3 regions of the Sanguibacter sp. TS_SC_8 genome follow, and region 1 is predicted to be linked to each of the others. Evidence: riboswitches for the same ligand, from Rfam matches in the RefSeq annotation. Region 1 holds a riboswitch; each other region holds the start of a gene.
What was found. Region 1 has a riboswitch for thiamine pyrophosphate ahead of thiO (glycine oxidase ThiO). Riboswitches for the same ligand answer to the same signal wherever they lie in the genome.
Positions count from the first base shown of each region.

Region 2: another riboswitch for thiamine pyrophosphate. It lies ahead of thiD (bifunctional hydroxymethylpyrimidine kinase/phosphomethylpyrimidine kinase); the one in region 1 lies ahead of thiO (glycine oxidase ThiO).
Region 3: another riboswitch for thiamine pyrophosphate. It lies ahead of thiC (phosphomethylpyrimidine synthase ThiC); the one in region 1 lies ahead of thiO (glycine oxidase ThiO).

Region 1 is NZ_CM143955.1:1,034,359-1,040,051, reverse strand. Features, by position in the region: gene ACWA15_RS04625 (PspC domain-containing protein) at 1-151, shown strand, start outside; gene ACWA15_RS04620 (hypothetical protein) at 148-501, shown strand; gene ACWA15_RS04615 (hypothetical protein) at 617-1,585, opposite strand; gene guaA (glutamine-hydrolyzing GMP synthase) at 1,794-3,374, opposite strand; gene thiE (thiamine phosphate synthase) at 3,409-4,176, opposite strand; TPP riboswitch at 4,194-4,299, shown strand; gene thiO (glycine oxidase ThiO) at 4,293-5,564, shown strand; gene thiS (sulfur carrier protein ThiS) at 5,648-5,693, shown strand, end outside.
Region 2 is NZ_CM143955.1:1,736,916-1,742,608, forward strand. Features, by position in the region: gene pheS (phenylalanine--tRNA ligase subunit alpha) at 1-967, shown strand, start outside; gene pheT (phenylalanine--tRNA ligase subunit beta) at 967-3,555, shown strand; TPP riboswitch at 3,632-3,737, shown strand; gene thiD (bifunctional hydroxymethylpyrimidine kinase/phosphomethylpyrimidine kinase) at 3,727-4,671, shown strand; gene ACWA15_RS07885 (hypothetical protein) at 4,644-4,898, opposite strand; gene ACWA15_RS07890 (quinone oxidoreductase family protein) at 4,919-5,693, opposite strand, start outside.
Region 3 is NZ_CM143955.1:3,866,258-3,871,950, reverse strand. Features, by position in the region: gene clpB (ATP-dependent chaperone ClpB) at 21-2,651, shown strand; TPP riboswitch at 2,693-2,805, shown strand; gene thiC (phosphomethylpyrimidine synthase ThiC) at 2,795-4,468, shown strand; gene ACWA15_RS17420 (septum formation family protein) at 4,458-5,381, opposite strand; gene trxA (thioredoxin) at 5,589-5,693, shown strand, end outside.

The DNA of each region.
Region 1 (5,693 bases):
GCGGGTCGCCGGCGACGAGGTCAGCCACGGTGGTGTGGGCAACGGCACCACCGACTTCGAGACCTCCGACGTCCGTGACGGCGCCACCCCGCAGATCCACCTGGACATCCAGGCCGGTGCGGGCGACATTCTCATCAAGGAGGAGTCATGACCGATTCGACAGAGCGCCCCGAGACCGGGGACTTCCCGACGGAGAAGTTCCCGACGGAGAGGTTCCAGACGGAGAGCTTCCCGACGGAGCCGTCCCCCACAGATCAACCCACGAACCAGCCCACGACCGGGCAGTCCCCCACGGACCAGGCTCCCGCCGCCGCACCGCGTCCACCGGTCCGGATGAGCACCGTCGTGTGGGGCCTGATCATCGTCGTGATCGGCGGCGGAATCCTCGCCAGGGCGCTCGGGGCCGAGTTCGACAACGAGCTCGCACTCATCGTCCTGCTCTGCGTCGGGGGGGTGGCCCTGGTGGTCACCTCGATCGTCTCGGCGGTGCGCAAGAAGTAGCAGTGCGCACGAAGGAGCAGTGCCCACGAAGCAGTCCCGGACACCCCAGGGACCACGCAGGCCGGGTGGGACCTCACGGTCCCACCCGGCCTGCGTCGTTACGAGCTCGCGGTCGCTACTTGCTCGTGCCGTTCTCGCCCGAGCCCTCGACCGGGGGAACCCGGTCGGCCGGTGAGGCCCACCCGGACGGTCGCTCGTCCGTGCGGGGTGCGTCGGTCGGCGCTCCGGACGTGGCCGGCTGCGTGGACGACGTCGTCGGGCTGGTGGGTGCTGCGCCGTCCTGCGTGGCGCTGTTGGCTGAGGACGAACCGACGATCGGCGTCCTGGCCGTGGTCGTCTCGGGGCGCTCGCCCGCAGGCGACGGGGACGAGGTCGGGGCGGAGCGCTCGGAGCGGCTGCGCCGGACCGGTTCGTCGGACACGGCAGCTGAGGGCTGAGCGGAAGAGAGCGGAGCGGCAGAGGTCTGAGGGGCGGAGGACTGAGCAGTGGAGTCCGACGTCACAGCCGGCGTCACGACGGGTGCAGCGGCAGCGACAGGAGTGGTGGTCGCGGCAGCGGCCGGCGGTGACTGGTGACGTGGTCCGGCCGAGGTCGCCGAGTCAGGGGCGAGCGCGTGCGCGCCGGGCGACCCGGTGGTCTCCACCACGACGGGCGGTCCTCCGGCGATGCGGCGCAGTGCCCAGCCTACGAGGATGAACAGCAGACCCAGTCCCATCACGAGAGCCGCGACGCCGAAGGACACGACCGAGGTGAAGAGCGAGGCACGCAGGAACGAGGCGTTCATGACCGTCTCACGCCGCGGGTCGTCCTGCTCCAGCTCGGCGTAGGTCATGCCGTCGCTCGACTCCAGCGCGTGCTTGTTGATGACCTCGGCCTGGGCATAGGCGGAGAACGGGTCGTTGACGTGACGGCCGGCGAGGAAGGACGCGTCGTCGGAGACTGTGATGCCTTCCTGGGAGAGCTTGTCCGAGACCGCCCACCACGTCACGCCACCGGCGAGGATCATCAGGACCCCTGCGATGAGCGTGATCATCCCGACGACGCTGACGCCCTTGCTCTGCCTGATCGTGACCTTGCTCGACATCTGATCTCCTAGACCTTGAAAGTGCTCGATGGCCGACCCCGTCGAGGTCGCCGCCGCTGGTGACTCTTCGACACACCGTAGCGAACGGGGGCGAGGTTCGCGCCCTCGTACCAGCCCGCGTCCCCCTCGCCCGCACCCGGATGCAGGACGGCGGGGCAGGTCCGCAGACCTGCCCCGCCGTCGGGCGTCGATCAGAGAGCGTGAGCTCTCACTCCCACTCGATCGTGCCCGGCGGCTTGCTCGTCACGTCGAGGACGACGCGGTTGACGTCTTTGACCTCGTTGGTGATCCGGGTGGAGATCGTCGCGAGGACGTCGTAGGGCAACCGGGTCCAGTCCGCGGTCATCGCGTCCTCGGAGGAGACGGGACGCAGCACGATCGGGTGGCCGTAGGTCCGCCCGTCACCCTGCACGCCGACCGAGCGCACGTCGGCGAGCAGCACCACGGGGCACTGCCAGATCTCGCGGTCCAGGCCGGCCTTGGTGAGCTCGTCGCGGGCGATGAGGTCCGCTGCGCGCAGGATGTCCAGGCGTTCGGCGGTCACCTCGCCGACGATGCGGATACCGAGCCCGGGGCCCGGGAACGGCTGACGCCACACGATGACCTCAGGCACGCCGAGCTCGAGGCCGACGGCCCGGACCTCGTCCTTGAACAGTGCGCGCAGCGGCTCGATGAGGGAGAACGCGAGGTCGTCGGGGAGCCCACCGACGTTGTGGTGGCTCTTGATGTTGGCCGCACCCTCACCACCGCCGGACTCGACGACGTCGGGGTAGAGGGTCCCCTGGACGAGGAACTTCACCTCTTCGCCGTGCTCGCCGGCTTCCTCGACGACCTCACGGGCGGCGATCTCGAAGACGCGGATGAACTCGCGGCCGATGATCTTGCGCTTCGTCTCGGGGTCGGACACCCCGGCGAGCGCGTCGAGGAAGCGCTGGCGCGCGTCGACGACCTTGAGCTGGACGCCGGTCGCCGCGACGAAGTCCTCCTCGACCTGGGTCGCCTCGCCCTCGCGGAGCAGACCGTGGTCGACGAAGACGCAGGTGAGCTGGTCACCGATGGCCTTCTGCACAAGTGCAGCGGCCACCGAGGAGTCGACCCCGCCGGACAGCCCGCAGATCACCCGGGCGTCACCGACCTGGGCGCGGATGAGCTCGACCTGGTCGGCGATGAGGTTGCTCGGCGTCCAGTCCGGAGCCAGGCCCGCGCCGACGTAGAGGAAGTTCTCGAGCGCCTGCTGACCGAGCGGGGAGTGCCGGACCTCGGGGTGCCACTGCACGCCGTACAGCCGGCGCTCGGTGTTCTCGAAGGCCGCGACCGGAGAGCCAGCCGAGGTCGCCAGGACCTGGAAGCCCTCGGGTGCGGAGTGCACGGCGTCGCCGTGGCTCATCCACGTGGTCTGCTGCTCGGGCGAGCCGTGCAGCAGGGCACCGGCCTCGCAGATGTCGACCGACGTGCCGCCGTACTCGGACAGCCCCGTCTGGGCGACGGTCCCGCCGAGGGCCTTGGCCATCGCCTGGAAGCCGTAGCAGATGCCGAAGACCGGCACCCCGGCCTCGAAGAGGGCGGGGTCGACGAAGGGCGCGCCGTGGGCGTAGACCGAGGACGGTCCGCCGGAGAGGATGATCGCCGCCGGGTTCTTCGCGAGCATCTGCTCGACGGAGAAGGTGTGCGGGACGATCTCGGAGTAGACCTTCGCCTCGCGGACTCGGCGTGCGATCAGTTGCGCGTACTGCGCGCCGAAGTCAACAACGAGGACCGGGCGCGGCAAAGTGGGTGGGGTGTGCGTCACGGACCCAGGATAGTCGCCCCGCGCGGCTGGTCGTTCAGCCGTTCACCGCCGGTCTCCGCCGAGTCACCGCCGAGTCGCCGCCGAGCGGCCCCAGGGCCGCGCGCAGCGCCCGCGCCGCCGCCTCCGGGTCCCGCGCCTGCGTGATCGCCCGCACGACGACGACCCGCTCGGCCCCCGCGGCGACGACGTCGGCCACCGTGTCCAGGTCGATGCCACCGATCGCGAACCAGGGGGCGACGACCTCTGTGGCTTCGGTGTCGCTGCCGGTCAGGACACGGCCCGACGCCGCGGCGTCGGCCATGGCACGCACCGCACCGGTCCCGACCGGCGCCCGCCCCGGCTTGGTGGGCGTCCCCCACACCGGCCCGACGCAGACGTAGTCGACGTCGGGGTCGGCGAGCGCCGCAGCGCCCTGCCCACCACCCCCCGACGAGCGGCCCAGGATCACCTCGGGGCCGAGCAGCGAGCGCGAGAAGGCCGGCGGCAGGTCCCGCTGACCGGTGTGGAGCACGTCCGCGCCGGCGGCGAGCGCGAGGTCAGCCCGGTCGTTGACCGCGAGCAGCGCCCCGTGCTCGCGGGTGACCGCACGGGCGAGCGCCAGGTACTCGAGCTCGTCGACGACGTCGAGGGTCCGGTCCCGCAGCTGCACGACGTCCACGCCACCGCTCAGCGCCGCATGGAGAAAGGTGACGAAGTCGCGCGGCCCGCCACGGTCCGTGCGAGCATCGGTGCACAGGTACAGCCGCACCTGCGCCATTCGGGATCGGCGCTGGCCGTTGGCACCATTCACGGTCAATGTCATGGTCCGTGAGTGTACTGTGGCTCGTGCACGGGAGCCCCGCACAGGCGGGGCTGAGAGGGCATCACGCCGACCGTCGAACCTGCTCTGGGTCATTCCAGCGAAGGGAGCACCGTGACATGCGCGCACCCACAGGAGCGTCAGCACCGCCACCACAGTCGCCACCAGCACCGTCGCCACCAGCACCGTCGCCACCAGCACCGTCGCCCCAGTTCTCGTCCTCACCCACGGCGCTGACCACGAGCGACGTCCTCATCATCGGCGTCGGGATCATCGGGGCCGCGCTGGCCTGGCAGGCGCTGCGCGCCGGCCTGAGCGTCACCTGCCTCGACCCCTCCCCCGGCGCGGGCTCGACCTTCGCCGCGGCCGGCATGCTCGCCCCGGTGGCCGAGGCGGCCTTCGGGGAGGACGCCCTCACCGCGCTGTGCGTCGCCTCGGCCGCACTGTGGCCGGCCTTCGCCGCCGAGCTGTCCGACGCCGCCGGCATGGAGCTCGGCTTCGAGACGAGCGGGACGCTCACCGTCGGCTACGACCAGGCCGACGCCGCGCAGCTGGACCGCCTGCACTCCCTGCACACCCGCCTCGGTCTGCGCTCGGAGCCGATCACCGTCGCCGAGGCCCGCGAGCGTGAACCGTTCCTCGGACCGCGGCTGTCCTGCGCACTGTGGGTCGAGGGCGACCACCACGTCGACCCGCGGTCCGTGCACCGCGCGCTGCTCGCGGTGCTGATCGCCGATCCTCGCGTCAGGCTCGTGCGGTCGAGCGCCGCCGAGCTCCTGCTCGGCGGCGACGGACGGGTGATCGGTGCCACCGATGCCCACGGCGGGGTGCACCATGCCGGGACGGTGGCGCTGGCCGCCGGGACGTCGTCGGGCAGGCTGGTGACCCCGTTGGCGCAGGTGCACCTGCCGGTCCGGCACGTGGCCGGCCAGACCCTCCGGCTGCGCACCTCCAACGGATTCGACCTGGCGCATGTGGTGCGCGGGACGGTCCAGATGCGGCCGATCTACATCGTGCCCCGGGCCGGCGGGGACGTCGTGGTCGGTGCCACGAGTGAGGAGGGCCCCGCGGAGGACCTGGCCAGCGCGGGCGGTGTCTTCGCGCTGCTGCGCGACGCCCGGGCGCTCGTGCCCGGCATCGACGAGCTGTCCTTCCTCGAGGTGACCAACCGCGGCCGGCCCGGCACCCCGGACAACCTGCCGCTGATCGGGGAGACCGGTGTGCCCGGTCTGCTCGCCGCGACCGGGCACTTCCGCAACGGGATCCTGCTCACCCCGCTCACCGCCGCCGCCCTGGCCCCTCTGCTCGGCGCACCCCACGCTGCTCCTGACCTGACGGCGGCCCTCGGTGCCGCCGACCCACGACGCTTCGGACCGGAGACCACCCGATGAGCACCACAGGCACCGTGACACCTCTCTCGACAACCGCATCGACCACCGCTTCCATCACTGCTTCCATCACTGTGAACGGTGAGGTGCGTGCGCTCACGCCCGACGTCGCGCAGCTCTCCGCACTGCTGG
Region 2 (5,693 bases), 700 kb from region 1:
GACCGGAGACCGCAGCCCGCTGGCGCTGGCCAACCGGGAGATCGGCAAGCTGGCCCCGGCGGACAAGGCGACCGCCGGCAAGGTGCTGGGTCCGGTCCGCGCGAGGATCGGCCAGGCGCTGGCCGCCCGTCAGGTGGTGCTCGAGGCCGAGCGTGACGCCCGGGTCCTCGTCGAGGAGGCCGTCGACGTCACCCTCCCGGTCGACCGCCGCGCCCCCGGCGCCCGCCACCCCCTCGAGTCCATCCAGGAGCTGATCGGGGACTTCTTCGTCTCGATGGGCTGGGAGATCGCCGAGGGACCCGAGGTCGAGGCGGAGTGGTTCAACTTCGACGCCCTGAACTTCGGACCCGACCACCCCGCACGCCAGATGCAGGACACGTTCTTCGTCACCGGCCCGGTCGACGCGAGCTCCGCGGATGCCCCGGACGCACCGGGGGAGCCCGCGCACCTCGTGCTGCGCACCCACACCTCACCGGTCCAGGCCCGCACCCTGCTCGAGCGGGACCTGCCCATCTACATCGCGTGCCCGGGCAAGGTGTTCCGCACCGACGAGCTCGACGCGACGCACACCCCCGTGTTCCACCAGGTCGAGGGTCTCGCCGTGGACAAGGGCCTGACGATGGCGCACCTGCTGGGGACCCTGGACCACTTCGCCAAGGCGATGTTCGGCCCCGACGCCAAGACCCGTCTGCGCCCGTCCTTCTTCCCCTTCACCGAGCCGAGCGCCGAGATGGACCTGTGGTTCCCGCAGAAGAAGGGTGGACCCGGGTGGATCGAATGGGGCGGCTGCGGCATGGTCAACCCGAACGTGCTGCTCGCCGCGGGCATCGACCCCGACGAGTACACCGGCTTCGCCTTCGGCATGGGGATCGAGCGCACGCTCATGCTCCGCCACGGGATCGCAGACATGCACGACATGGTCGAGGGCGACGTCCGCTTCTCCCAGCACTTCGGAATGGGTATCTGATGCCGCACATCGCACTGTCCTGGCTCGGCGAGCACGTCGAGCTCCCCGCGGGGCTGACCGCCGAGCAGCTGGCAGCCGACCTCGTCCGGGTCGGCCTCGAGGAGGAGGGGGTGCACGGCGCGTCGGTGACCGGCCCCCTCGTCGTCGGACAGGTCGTCTCCCTCGTCAAGGAGGAGCAGAAGAACGGCAAGGTCATCAACTGGTGCCAGGTCGACGTCGGTGCGCACAACACCCTCGACGACGGCGGCCGGCCCACGATCCCGCGCGGGATCATCTGCGGTGCGCACAACTTCGTCGCCGGTGACCGCGTCGTGGCCGCGCTGCCTGGCGCTGTCCTGCCTGGCCCGTTCCCGATCGCCTCCCGCAAGACCTACGGCCACGTCTCCGACGGGATGATCTGCTCGGCCCGCGAGCTCGGCCTGGGTGAGGACCACGACGGCATCATCGTCCTCGACCGGCTCGGCTACACCGCCGCCAACGGCTACGAGACCACCCCCGGGAGCGACGCCATCGCGCTGCTGGGTCTGGGCGAGGAGGTCCTGGAGATCAACGTGACGCCCGACCGGGGCTACTGCTTCTCCATGCGCGGCGTCGCGCGGGAGTTCTCTCACTCCACCGGCGCGGTCTTCACCGACCTCGGCCTGGCACGCGGGCCCCTGCCCGCGCCGTCGCCGGACGGCTTCGGTGTGGTCGTCGACGACTCCGCGCCGATCCACGCCCGCGTCGGCTGCGACCGTTTCGTCACCCGCATCGTCCGCGGGGTCGACGCCGCGGCGCCCTCGCCGGCGTGGATGCAGCGACGCCTGACCCAGGCCGGGATGCGACCGATCTCCCTCGCCGTCGACGTGACGAACTACGTCATGCTCGACCTCGGCCAGCCGCTGCACGCCTACGACCTGGCCACCCTCGTGGCCCCGATCGTCGTGCGCCGCGCCCAGGACGGGGAGCGCCTGACCACCCTCGACGGCGCGGACCGTGCGCTGAGCACCGAGGACCTGCTCATCACCGACAGCGCCGGAGGCACCGGGGCGCGGGTGCTCGGCCTGGCCGGTGTCATGGGCGGGGCCGAGACCGAGGTCACCACCTCCACGACCGACCTGCTCATCGAGGCCGCGCACTTCGACCAGGTGACGATCGCCCGCACCGCCCGCCGGCACAAGCTGCCCAGCGAGGCGGCCAAGCGCTTCGAGCGCGGCGTCGACCCGATGCTGCCCGCCGTCGCCGCTCAGCGCGTCGTCGATCTGCTCGTCGAGCACGGCGGCGGGACCGCGGACCCGGCCGTCAGCGACCTGTCCGACCTCCCCGAGCGGGCGCCGATCACCTTTGAGCTCTCCGAGCCCGAGCGTCTGGTCGGGGTGGCCTACACCGCCGACCAGGTGGTCGACGTGCTCCGTCAGATCGGCTGCGAGGTGACCTCCCTCGAGGGGGCCGGGCTGCAGGCGAGGGTCGCCGTCCTGGTACCCACGTGGCGCCCGGACCTCACCGGCTCGGCCGAGCTCGTCGAGGAGGTCGCCCGCCTCGTCGGCTACGACACCATCCCCTCGATCCTGCCGGTCGCCCCGGCCGGGAGCGGCCTCACCGCCGGACAGCGGGGCCGCCGGTCGGTGGCCCGGGCGCTGGCCGAGGCGGGTTTCGTGGAGACCCTGAGCTACCCGTTCATCGGCTCCGGACAGCTCGACGACCTGGGGCTCGGCGCCGACGACGCACGACGCGTGGCGCTGCGGGTCCTCAACCCCATGTCCGCCGAGAAGAACCTCATGCGCACGAACCTGCTCGTCACCCTGCTCGACACCGCGCGGCGCAACGTCGCCCGCGGGACCGGTGACCTCGCGCTCTTCGAGCTGGGCCTGGTGACCCGCCCGGTCCTCGGCGCCCCGGCGGCCCCGGCACTGGCCGGGGCGCGTCGCCCCAGCGCCGACGAGCTCACCCGCCTGCACGACGCCGTGCCCGCCCAGCCCCGTCAGGTGGCGGGGCTGCTGGCCGGTCAGCGTGACTTGCCGGGCTGGTGGGGCCCGGGCCGCGCGGCGGACTGGACGGACGCGATCGCGGCCGTCCGGCTGGTCGCCGACCGTCTCGGCGTGGACGTCGTGGTCGGCCCGGACACCGACCGTGCGCCGTGGCACCCCGGCCGCTGCGCGCAGGTCACCCTGGCCGACGGCACGTTCGTCGGTCACGCCGGTGAGCTGCACCCGAAGGTGATCGAGCGGACCGGGCTGCCCGCCCGTGCGGTCGCCTTCGAGATCGACCTCGACGTGCTGCTCGCGGCGGCACCGACCGAACCGCTGCAGGGATCCCCGGTCTCGACGTTCCCGCTCGCCAAGGAGGACCTGGCGCTCGTCGTGGACGCGGCGGTGCCTGCCCAGGACGTCTTCGACGCGGTCCGCGCGGGCGCCGGTGACCTCCTCGAAGAGCTGCGGCTCTTCGACGTCTTCGCCGGAGAGCAGGTGGGCGAGGGGAAGAAGTCCCTGGCCTTCTCCCTGCGGCTGCGCGCGGGCGACCGCACCCTCACCGCGGAGGACACCGCGGCCGTCCGCACGGCCGCGGTCGCGCAGGCTCACGCGCGGTGCGGCGCCGAGCTGCGCGGCTGACGGCTTCACGGCTGACGACTGGCTGACGGCTGGCTGACGGCCCGGTTCCCCTCGAGGGAACCGGGCCGTTAGTGTCTGACCTGACACGGGGTGCCGCCCGCCCGAGAGGAGGAGCGGCTGAGACCAGACCCGTCGAACCTGATCTAGCTCGTACTAGCGAAGGGATGTCCAGTGCTGACCCCTGCCATCGACGCCATCGACGCCGACGCCATCGACCGATCCGACCCGGCTGCACCCGACACCGGCCCACCACCGGGACGCCCGCCCGCCCCCGCGCCGTCCCGGGTCCGGGTGCTCAGCATCGCCGGCACCGACCCGACCGGCGGCGCCGGGATCCACGCGGACCTCAAGTCGTTCGCCGCGCACGGCGCCTACGGGATGGCGGTGGTGACCGCGCTCGTGGCGCAGAACACCCGCGGGGTGCGTGCCGTCCACGTCCCGCCGCCGGACTTCCTGCGCGAGCAACTGCACGCGGTGAGCGATGACGTGACCGTGGACTCGGTGAAGATCGGCATGCTCGCCGACGCGGGCTGCGCCCGGGTGGTCGAGGGCTGGCTCCGGGCGGTGCGGCCCCCGGTCGTCGTCCTTGACCCGGTCATGGTGTCCACGAGCGGGCACCGCCTGCTCGATCCCGACGCCGAGCAGGGGATCCACCGGCTGCTCGCCCTGGCCGACCTCGTCACCCCCAACCTCCCCGAGCTCGCTGCGCTGCTCGGTGAACCCACGGCCCGGACCTGGGAGGACGCACTTGCCCAGGGTGGCCGGCTGTGGCAGCGGTGCGGGGCCAGGGTGCTCGTCAAGGGCGGGCACCTGAGCACCGACGGGCCGGGCGGCGCCCGCCAGGGTTCACCCGACGCGCTGGTCGACGGTGACGGCGCGGTCGTCCTGCCCGGCAGGCGGGTGGCGAGCACGAGCACCCACGGGACGGGGTGCTCGTTGTCGGCGGCCCTGGCGGCGGTCCAGCCGCGCCTGGGCGACTGGGCGGCGAGCGCCCGGACGGCGAAGGCGTGGCTCACGGCCGCCATCGAGGCTGCCGCGGCCCTGCAGGTGGGGCGCGGCGCGGGGCCGGTCGACCACCTGGTGGGCGCTCAGGGCTGGTCGTACTCGCAGTCGTAGCCGGGTGGCAGCCAGCGCAGCGTCGTCGTCACGTCGGCCATCGTCGAGCCGGCGGGGGCGTTGGTGTAGCAGTCGGCCTTGGACTGGTCCAGGCCGACCTTGGCGAACCACGCGACCCCGGTGACGGTGCTGAGGAGGATGACCACGGTCGTGGCCACCCGGACCCCGCGGGACGGTGCCGGGCCGCGGTCCTCGTAGCCGCCGTCGGCCCAGGAGTTGTTGATCATGGACACGAGGGTAGCGGTGCTCAGGGCAGCAGGAGGACTTTGCCGGTCGTGCGGCGCCCTTCCAGCGCCGTGTGCGCGGCCGCGGCCTCGGCCAGCGGGAAGGTCGCCCCGACCCGCACGCTCAGCCGCCCCGCGCGCACGTGGGCGAACAGCTCGTCCGACCGGGAGACCAGCTCCGCCCGGGTGGACACGAAGTCGCCGAGGGTCGGGCGGGTGAGGTAGAGCGAGCCGCCGGCATTGAGCCGCTGGATGTCGAAGGGGGCCACCTGCCCAGAGGACCCGCCGAAGAGCACGAGCATGCCCCTCCGGCGCAGGCTGGCGAGCGAGGCGTCGAAGGTGTCCTTCCCGACCGAGTCGTAGACGACGTGCACCCCGCCGCCGGTCAGCTCGCGCACGAGCGCGGGCAGCTCGGAGGGCAGGTCGGTCAGGTCGGCGTAGTTGATGACGTGGTGGGCGCCGGCGCCCCGGGAGAGCTCGGCCTTGGCCGCGGTGGAGACGGTGGTGACCACGGTCGCGCCGCGGGCGACGGCGAGCTGGGTGAGCAGCAGCCCGACGCCGCCCGCCCCGGCGTGGACGAGCACCTGGTCGCCGTCGCGGATCGGGTAGGTCGACGTCGCGAGGTAGTGGGCGGTGAGCCCTTGCAGCGGCAGGGCTGCTGCGACCTGGAGGTCGATCCCCGGGGGGACCGGCAGCGCGCGCTGTGCCGCGACGAGGACGTACCCGGCGTAGGAGGCCGGTGAGTCCGCCCATGCGACCCGGTCACCGACCGTGAAGCCGCCGGTCCCAGCCTCGACG
Region 3 (5,693 bases), 1.3 Mb from region 1:
GCACGTCAGACGGAGGACCCATGGATCTCAACCTCACCACTCTCGCCCAGGAAGCGCTCGCCGGGGCCATCCAGAGCGCGACCGCCGCAGGCAACCCCCAGGTGGAGCCGGTCCACCTGCTCGACGCGCTGCTGCTCCAGCAGTCCGGCACCACGCCCGGGCTGCTCAAGGAGGCCGGGGTCGACGCCCAGGCCGTCGGCGCCGCGACGCGCCGCGCCCTCGTGGCGCTGCCCACGGTCTCCGGCTCCGCCGTCGCGCAGCCCACGCTCTCCTCGGCGATGTCCGCGGTGCTGCAGCGCGCCCGCAAGGAGCAGGCCGACCTCGAGGACGACTACATCTCGACCGAACACCTGCTGCTCGGCCTCGCCGCCGCGCCGTCCCCGGCCGCCGACCTCCTCAAGAGCGCCGGCGCGACCCGCGACAAGCTCGCCGCCGCGGTCCCCGTCGTGCGCGGAGGCAAGCGGGTGACCAGCGCCAACCCGGAAGGCACCTACGAGGCGCTGGGCAAGTACGGCGTCGACCTCACCGAGGCAGCCCGCGAGGGCAAGCTCGACCCGGTCATCGGGCGTGACTCCGAGATCCGCCGGGTGGTCCAGGTGCTCAGCCGCCGGACCAAGAACAACCCCGTGCTCATCGGTGACCCCGGTGTCGGCAAGACCGCCGTCGTGGAGGGACTCGCCCAGCGGATCGTCGCCGGCGACGTCCCCGACTCCCTCAAGGGCAAGCGCCTCATCTCCCTCGACCTGGCGGCCATGGTCGCCGGCGCGAAGTACCGCGGGGAGTTCGAGGAACGCCTCAAGGCGGTCCTGGAGGAGATCAAGGGGTCCGACGGCGAGATCGTCACGTTCATCGACGAACTGCACACGGTCGTCGGCGCCGGCGCGGGCGGCGAGGGCGCGATGGACGCGGGCAACATGCTCAAGCCCATGCTCGCCCGCGGCGAGCTGCGCCTGGTCGGCGCGACCACGCTCGACGAGTACCGCCAGCACATCGAGAAGGACCCCGCGCTCGAGCGCCGGTTCCAGCAGGTATTTGTGGGCGAACCGTCCGTGGAAGACACGGTCGCGATCCTGCGCGGGCTGAAGTCCCGCTACGAGGCGCACCACCGGGTGACCATCTCCGACGCCGCGCTCGTCGCGGCCGCCTCCCTCTCCGACCGCTACATCACCGGCCGCAAGCTCCCCGACAAGGCGATCGACCTCGTCGACGAGGCGGCCTCACGGCTGCGGATGGAGATGGACTCCTCCCCGGTCGAGATCGACGTGCTCCAGCGCGCCGTGACGCGCCTGGAGATGGAGGAGCTCGCGCTGGAGAAGTCCGACGACGAGGCCTCCCGCGCGCGCCTGGGCGCGCTGAGGGCCAACCTCGCCGACCGCAAGGAGGAGCTCGTCGCGCTCAACGCCCGCTGGGCCGCCGAGAAGGGCGGCTTCAACCGGGTGGGAGAGCTGCGCGAGAAGCTCGCCGACCTCGACACCCGCGCCGCACGCGCCGAGCGGGACGCGGACCTGGAGACGGCGTCGCGCATCCGGTACGGGGAGATCCCGGCCCTGGAGCGCGAGCTGGCCGACGCCGAGCGTGCCGAGATCTCCGAGAGCACCGAGAGCTCCGCCGACCGTCCCGCCCCGCTGGTGGGCGACAAGGTCGACGCCGACGAGATCGCCGAGGTCGTCTCCGCCTGGACCGGGATCCCGGCCGGGCGGATGCTCCAGGGCGAGAGCGAGAAGCTGCTGTCCATGGAGAAGGTCATCGGCGAGCGGCTGATCGGGCAGAAGGCCGCCGTGGCGACCGTGGCCGACGCCGTCCGCCGGGCGCGGGCCGGGGTCTCCGACCCCAACCGGCCCACCGGCTCCTTCCTCTTCCTGGGCCCCACCGGCGTCGGCAAGACCGAGCTGGCCAAGGCGCTCGCGGACTTCCTGTTCGACGACGAGCGCGCCATGGTGCGCATCGACATGTCCGAGTACTCCGAGAAGCACTCGGTGGCCCGCCTCGTCGGGGCGCCCCCGGGCTACGTCGGCTACGAGGAGGGCGGCCAGCTCACCGAGGCGGTGCGACGTCGCCCCTACTCCGTCGTGCTCTTCGACGAGGTGGAGAAGGCCCACCCGGAGGTCTTCGACATCCTGCTCCAGGTGCTCGACGACGGCCGCCTCACCGACGGCCAGGGCCGCACGGTCGACTTCCGCAACGTCATCCTCGTGCTGACCTCCAACCTTGGCTCCCAGTACCTCGTCGACCCGCTGCTCGACGCGGGCGCCAAGCGCGCCTCGGTCATGCAGGCGGTGCGGGAGGCGTTCAAGCCGGAGTTCCTCAACCGGCTCGACGACGTGGTCCTCTTCGACCCCCTCGACCTGGACGAGCTCGGCTACATCGTCGACATCCAGGTGACCGAGCTCGGGCGCCGGCTGACCGACCGCCGGCTCGAGCTCGAGGTCACCGACGCAGCCCGGGAGTGGCTGGCGATCGAGGGCTTCGACCCGGCGTACGGGGCGCGCCCGCTGCGCCGCCTGGTCCAGCGCGAGATCGGGGACCGGCTCGCCCGCAAGATCCTCGCGGGAGAGATCGCCGACGGCGACCACGTCGTGGTCGACCGCCCGGTGGACGGAGCCGACGGCGTAGACGCAGGTCAAGGTCTTGTGCTGGAGGTCCGTGGCTGACTCTTCGACGTGTGGTGGTGTGAGGTACTGTGCCTGCACAACCACATACCCACGGGAGTTCGCAGCAGCGAACTGAGAGGGCGGCTCACGCGCCGCCGACCGTTTGAACCTGTTCGGATCATGCCGACGTAGGGAGACGCTCGATGAGCAGCAGTGCTGTGCGCAGATCAGTGACGACCGGACCCATCACCGGGTCCACGAAGATCTACACCCCGGTCGCCGGGGCTCCCGGGCTCCGGGTCCCCGGCCGCCGGGTGCACCTCACCAACGGCGAGCACCTCGACCTCTACGACACCTCCGGGCCCTACACCGACTCCGCTCCCGGTGCGCTGCCCATCGACGTGGCCGCCGGTCTGGCGCCGGTGCGCAGCAGCTGGCGACGCCCGGACCCGGTCCAGGGCGCCGCCACCCAGCTGGCCTGGGCGCGGGCCGGCGTGGTCACCGACGAGATGCGCTTCGTCGCAGCCCGCGAAGGGGTCCCGGTGGAGCTCGTGCTCGACGAGGTGGCCCGCGGACGGGCGGTGATCCCCGCCAACCGCAACCACCCCGAGTCCGAGCCGATGATCATCGGCAAGGCCTTCGGGGTGAAGATCAACGCCAACATCGGCAACTCCGCGGTGACCTCCTCGATCGAGGAGGAGGTGGAGAAGATGGTCTGGGCGGCCCGCTGGGGAGCTGACACCTTGATGGACCTGTCCACCGGGAAGGACATCCACGAGACCCGGGAGTGGATCCTGCGGAACTCCCCGATCCCGGTCGGGACCGTCCCGATCTACCAGGCGCTCGAGAAGGTCAAGGGGGACCCGACCCTCCTCACCTGGGAGGTGTACCGGGACACCGTGATCGAGCAGTGCGAGCAGGGCGTCGACTACATGACGGTGCACGCCGGGGTGCTGCTGCGGTACATCCCGCTGACTGCGGCCCGGGTGACCGGGATCGTCTCGCGCGGCGGGGCGATCATGGCTGCCTGGTGCCTGGCCCGCCACGAGGAGTCGTTCCTCTACACCCACTTCGCCGAGCTGTGCGAGATCCTGCGACGCTATGACGTGACCTTCTCCCTCGGGGACGGGCTGCGCCCGGGGTCCATCGCCGACGCCAACGACGCCGCCCAGTTCGCCGAGCTGGCGACGCTGGGGGAGCTCACCAAGGTCGCCAAGTCCTACGGCGTGCAGGTGATGATCGAAGGTCCCGGGCACGTGCCCATGCACAAGATCGTCGAGAACGTCCGCCTCGAGGAAGAGCTGTGCGAGGAGGCGCCGTTCTACACCCTGGGCCCGCTGGCCACCGACATCGCACCCGCCTACGACCACATCACCTCGGCGATCGGGGCGGCGATCATCGCCCAGGCCGGCACCGCGATGCTCTGCTACGTCACTCCCAAGGAGCACCTGGGGCTGCCGGACCGCGACGACGTCAAGACCGGCGTCATCACCTACAAGATCGCCGCCCACAGCGCGGACCTGGCCAAGGGGCACCACCGGGCGCAGGAGCGCGACGACGCCCTGTCGAAGGCTCGCTTCGAGTTCCGGTGGAACGACCAGTTCGCGCTGTCCCTCGACCCCGACACGGCCCGGGCCTTCCACGACGAGACGCTGCCCGCCGAGCCGGCCAAGACCGCGCACTTCTGCTCGATGTGCGGGCCGAAGTTCTGCTCCATGCGGATCTCCGCCGACGTGCGCGAGTACGCGGCGGCGCAGGGGCTGACGACCGTCGAGGCGATCGAGGCCGGCATGGCGGAGAAGTCGAAGGAGTTCGCGGACCGCGGGAGCAAGGTGTACCTGCCGCTTGCTCCCGGGCCCGGTCACATCAGCGGATGAGGCTGTCCGTGAGCTCCTCGTCGGGGCTCGAGGCGATGCACAGGCCCTTGCGGTCGCCTTCGCTCCAGGAGTCCTCGCTCGGGGTCCATACGAGGAACTCGAGAGTCTCCGGCACCGTGTCGGAGGTGATCGACTTCCCGGGGCAGATCCCGGTGGTCTCCTCGATGGTCTTGGCGGTTCCGGGGTACCTCTCGCCGGAGAACGTCTTCGCTGCGACCACCTGGGCGTCGTGAGCGTCGTCGCACGGCACGACGGTCACGTCGGTCACCGCGTCGTCGGTGGGCAGGGACAGCAGGCAGTTGCCCACGGTGAGCTCACGCGCGTGCGCGGTGGTCTGGGCGTCGACGTCCTTGGGCAGCGACTCCACGTCTGAAGACGACAGCAGGAAGAAGACTCCGACGGCGGCTCCGAGGAGCACGAGTGCGCCGATCACGGAGACGATGATGATCACGGTCTTGTTCCCCGAGCCGCCCGCGGGAGGCTGCGCGCCCCACTGGCCCTGCGGGGGGTACTGGCCCGGCTGGGCGTACTGGCCCGGCTGGCCCTGGGGGGCGTACTGACCCGGCTGGGCTTGCTGGGGGTACTGACCGGGCTGGCCCTGGGGGGCGTACTGACCGGGCTGGGCCTGCTGGGGGTACTGACCGGGCTGGCCCTGCTGGGGGTACTGACCAGGCTGGCCCCACTGCTGGCCGGGCTGACCCTGCTGACCAGGCTGGCCCCACTGCTGACCGGGCTGACCCTGCTGGCCAGGCTGTCCCCACTGCTGACCGGGCTGACCCTGGTGCGGGGCGGCCCACTGCTGCGCCGGTCCTGGCGGGGAGAACTGACCCGGCTGAGCGAACTGACCTGGCGGTGGCGGTCCCGGGTTCTCCGGGTCGACCGGGCCTGGCGGAGGGGGAGGGACTGAGGTCACGGGGCGCTACCGCCTTCGATCTGCGTCCGGAGAAGGGACGGGTGGATTGTCGTGTCTGAAGACTAGCGTCGGTTGCCCCAGAGTTGGCTCAGGGGACCGTCGACCCCCTGCGGAATATCCCAGCGCGCGGTACGTTATACCCCCAGGGGTATCCACCGGATTCGCCTCGCACCACTTCCGTTCGCACCGCACCCGACAGGAGAGACCATGACCACCGTCAACCTCACCCAGTCCACCTTCTCGGACACCGTCCTCAAGTCCCCGATCGTCCTCGTCGACTTCTGGGCCGCCTGGTGCGGCCCGTGCCGCAGC